One region of the Kitasatospora sp. NBC_01250 genome, then DNA from elsewhere that is predicted to be linked to it. Evidence: riboswitches for the same ligand, from Rfam matches in the RefSeq annotation. Region 1 holds a riboswitch; the other holds the start of a gene.
What was found. A riboswitch is a leader RNA that binds a small molecule or an ion and turns the genes downstream of it on or off. The one in region 1 is predicted to bind thiamine pyrophosphate.
Positions count from the first base shown of each region.

Region 2: another riboswitch for thiamine pyrophosphate. It lies ahead of thiO (glycine oxidase ThiO); the one in region 1 lies ahead of OG500_RS18615 (purine-cytosine permease family protein).

Region 1 covers NZ_CP108476.1:4,486,067-4,488,260, reverse strand. The annotation lists gene OG500_RS18615 (purine-cytosine permease family protein) at 1-1,089, opposite strand, end outside; TPP riboswitch at 1,082-1,230, opposite strand; gene OG500_RS18610 (S1C family serine protease) at 1,460-2,194, shown strand, end outside.
Region 2 covers NZ_CP108476.1:6,559,886-6,562,079, reverse strand. The annotation lists gene OG500_RS27770 (NAD(P)/FAD-dependent oxidoreductase) at 1-1,063, opposite strand, end outside; TPP riboswitch at 1,145-1,257, shown strand; gene thiO (glycine oxidase ThiO) at 1,253-2,194, shown strand, end outside.

The DNA.
Region 1 (2,194 bases):
CACCGCGAGCAGCGGCACGAAGACCGAGCCGATCAGCCCGAGGAAGGCGTAGTAGGAGTCGGTGAACTCCTTGATCTGCAGCGCCAGCGCCGTCACCAGCAGGCCGATCCCGCCGGTCAGCAGCCGCCGGTCCACCCGCGGGAAGAGGTTGTGGACCGACATCGCGGTCGAGTAGACGTTGGCGAACGACTGGTCCGCCTCGCGCAGCACCAGCACCAGCAGGAAGGCCCAGCCGGCCGCCACCCCGGCGAACGAGTCGAGCAGGTTGTCGGCGTTGCCGTGCGACTGGAGCAGCGCGATCAGGCCGAGCAGGTAGCACCAGACCTGGGCGACCGTGTAGCCGGAGAAGGTGCCCCAGAACGAGGCCCGCCCGGTGCGCGAGTGCCGGGTGTAGTCGGCGGCCAGCGGCACGAAGGAGATCGAGACGGCGATGATCGCGTCGGTCGCCTTCAGGAAGCCGTGCCAGTTGCCGGCCCCGGGGTCCGGCCAGCCCTGCCGGCCCAGCTGGACCGTGAAGTAGACCATCGCGACGCCCACCGCGATCGCCACGTACTTGCGCAGCGCCGCGATCGACCCCAGCGGCCAGATGGTGAGCGCGGTGGTCAGTGCCCCGGCCAGCAGCACGAAGAGCCAGCGCCAGCCCTGGGTGCCGGCCACCGTCTGGGCGCCCCAGGCGATCACGATCAGCTCGTACACGCCCCAGCCCAGGCACTGCAGGATGTTCAGCACGGTGGGCAGGTACGACAGCCTGGTGCCGAACAGGCCGCGCAGCACGGCCATCGCGGGCGCGCCGGTCCGGGTGCCGATCAGCGCGGCCACCCCGAGCATCGCGGTGCCGATCACCGTGCCGGCCACGATCGCCACCACCGAGGCGGTGAAGGAGAGCTCGCTGCCGGGCTGGCCGAGCACCGTCGCGGCGCTGGTGAAGCCGATCAGGCTGATCCCGAGGTTGGCCCAGAGCGCGAACTGGTCGCGGAAGCCCAGGGTGCGCGCAGGCGCGGTGTCCAGCACCAGCGGCGCCTCGGCGCGGTCGGTGCCCGGCGGCTCCAGCACCGTGACAGGAGAAGGGGAAGGCGAAGCAGCCGTCATGGCCGATACTCCCTACGCCGGCATTACCCGGTCAGGTTCCGGCGGTCAGCGCTCCCTCGACCACCTGGGCGTCACCGCCATGGCGTACGGTCGACCAGCGCACTCTCAGCCTGGTGGGTCCAAGCTCCCGCGTGTCTTCAACAGATGCGACAGGGTAGCCCGGCGTTTGGATTACGCCAAGGTGGGGCAAAGCGCCGTCCGCATCGCGGGATGCCGCCGGGGAGGCCGGACGGCCCGCGGGGTGGGCGAAGGGGGGCTGTTCGGTCCGTCTAAGGATTCTTATCGGTTCTTCAGGCGGTCCCTTACGGCAACCAGATCGTGCATAGGAAAAACTATGGGCCAAGGTCCGTGTCAGCGATGGAGGTCGTCCGTGAGCACCGAGCACGAGAGTGGTTCCACCGGGCCGCAGGGGGAGCACCTCTCCAGCGGTCACGGCGAGCCGGGGGGCACTCCGGCGGTCGGTGACACACCGACGGTGAGCGAGCCGGTCGTGAAGGCGCAGCCGACCCTGGCGTTCACCAAGGTGCCCGCACCCGAGGCCCCGGCCGAGAAGCCGGTCGACCCGCGCGTGGCGGCCCCGGCCGAGGCTCCCGCCGCCCCTGTTGCCGAGCCCGCCGCCGAGGCCCCCGCCGCCGAGGCCGAGGCGCGCCCCGCGGCGCCCGCCTACCTCGACGCCCCGCCGCCCTCGGCGCCCGCCTCCTCCTACCAGGACACGCCGCCCCCGGCGACCGCTCCGGCCGCCGGCGCCATGGAGCCGCCGGCCAACCCCTACGCCCCCCCGCCCGTCACCCCCGTGGCGGGCGGCGCACCGATCACCCCCGGTGTCCCGGCCGGCCCGCCCCCGCAGGCCGAGCACCACCCCTTCGGCGCCGGCACCCCGCTCGGCGACACCTGGTCGACCCCGGCCGCCGCGCCCGGTTACCCGGGCGGCCCCGGCTACCCCGGTGGCCCCGGCTACCCCGGCGCGGAGTTCCCCGGTGAGTACCCGGGCGCCTTCGGCACCCCGCCGGCGCCGCGCAAGAAGGGCAAGGGCGGCCTGGTCGCGCTGATCGCCGCGGTCGCGCTGGTGGCCGGTGTCGCCGGCGGCATCACCGGTGCCGCGATC
Region 2 (2,194 bases), 2.1 Mb from region 1:
GCCGCTCCTCGCGCAGCCACAGCACGCTCCACTGCGCGTCCTCGGGTGAGCCACGCCACAGCAGCCGGTCGCCGGCGCAGTGCCGCCCGACGTACTGCACCATCCGCCCGAACTGCTCGGACCAGAAGTACGGCACCGGGTCGTAGGCGACCTCACCGCCCAGCAGCGCCGCCGCCACCGCCCGGCCCGAGTGCAGCGCGTGGTCCCAGTGCTGGACCCAGACCCGCTCGCCGTAGCGGGCCGAGGGGTAGCTGACGCAGTCGCCCGCCGCCCAGACCCCGGGCAGCGTGGTGCGCAGCGCCGCGTCCGCCAGCACGGCGCCCCCGGCGTCCAGCTCGACGCCGGAGCCGGCCAGCCAGCCGGTGTCCGGGCGGGCGCCGATCCCGACCACCACCTCGTCGGCCGGTACCAGTTCACCGGTGGTCAGGTGCACGGCGCCCGGCTCGATCCGGTCCACCCGGGCGCCCAGCCGCAGCTCGACACCGGCCTGCGCGTACCACTGCCGCATCGGCGCGGTCAGCTCGGCGGGCAGCGCGCCCGGCAGCGGGGCGTCGGCGGCCTCCAGCACGGTCACCCGGCAGTCGAGCCGGCGGGCCGCGGTGGCGGTCTCGGCGCCGATCCAGCCCGCGCCGACCAGGACCAGGTGTGCGCCCGGGCGCAGGACTGCACGCAGTGCGAGGGAATCGTCGATGGTCCGCAGCACCCGGGCCGAGGCGGCCCCGGGCAACCGGATCGGGGCGGCTCCGGTGGCCAGCACCAGGCGGTCCCAGGGCAGCTCGCCGGCGTCGGTGCCCAGGCTCCCCGGGGCCACCGAGGTGGCCCGGCGACCGGTCAGCAGCTGAACGCCGAGCGCCTCCCAGTCCAGGTCGAGGGCCGTCCGATCGGCCTTCGCGAGCAGGACGTCCTTGGAGAGCGGCGGCCGGTCGTAGGGGTTGTGCGGCTCCGCGCCGACCAGACTCAGCGACCCGTGCCAACCCCCCTCCCGCAGCGCCACCGCACACTGTGCGGCCGCCACCCCCGCGCCGACCACGACCACCCGATCCGTGCTCTTCAGCTCTGCCATCTGGCGAACTCTACTGAGCGCGTCCGCCGTCCACCCGGCGATCGGCGCCTTCAGTCCCCAAGGCGCCCGGCGTTATGGTGGGGGCATCCTCACGGGAGCCCGGTGCACCGGGCTGAGAGGCGGGCTGCGGCGGCCTGCGACCGTCCGAACCTGATCCGGGTCATTCCGGCGAAGGGAGAACCGGTTCTCTTGGCACGCGATCTTTCGACAGACTCCCGAACCGACACCGACGTGCTGGTGATCGGCGGCGGGATCATCGGTCTGGCGGTCGCCTGGCGCACCGCGCAGCGCGGCCTGCGGGTGGCGCTGGTCGACCCGGCCCCCGGCGGCGGCGCGGCGCAGGTGGCGGCCGGCATGCTGGCCCCGGTCACCGAGCTGCAGTACGGCGAGGAACCGCTGCTGCGGCTGGGCATGGCCTCCAACAGCCGGTACGCCGACTTCGCCGCCGAGTTGACGGCGGCCACCGGGCAGGACACCGGCTACCGCGCCACCGGAACGCTGGCCGTCGCGCTGGACGCGGACGACAAGGCCGAGCTGAGCGAGTTGCACGCCTTCCACCACCGGCTGGGCCTTGCGTCGAGCTGGCTGACCGGTCGCGAGGCCCGCCGGCTCGAACCGATGCTGGCCCCCGGCGTGCGGGCCGGCCTGCACGTGACCGGCGACCACCAGGTGGACGGGCGGCGGCTGGCCGCGGCCCTGGTGACGGCCTGCGAGCGGGCGGGGGTACGGCTGCACCGGGCGGAGGCGGGCGAGCTGCTGGTCGAGGCCGACCGCGCCCGCGGGGTGCGGCTGGGCGGCGGCGGCGAACTGCGGGCCGACCAGCTGGTGCTGGCGGCCGGCTCGCGCAGCCACCAGCTGCCCGGCCTGCCGCCGGGGGTGCTGCCCGCGATCCGTCCGGTCAAGGGCCAGATCCTGCGGCTGCGGATCCCCGGGGCCTACGCCCCCTTCCTGTCGCGCAACGTGCGCGCGGTGGTGCGCGGCGGCCACCTCTACCTGGTGCCGCGGGCGAACGGCGAGCTGGTGATCGGGGCCACCACCGAGGAGCAGGGCTACGACACCACGGTCACCGCCGGCGGCGTCTACGAGCTGCTGCGCGACGCGCACGAGCTGGTCCCCGGCATCACCGAGCTG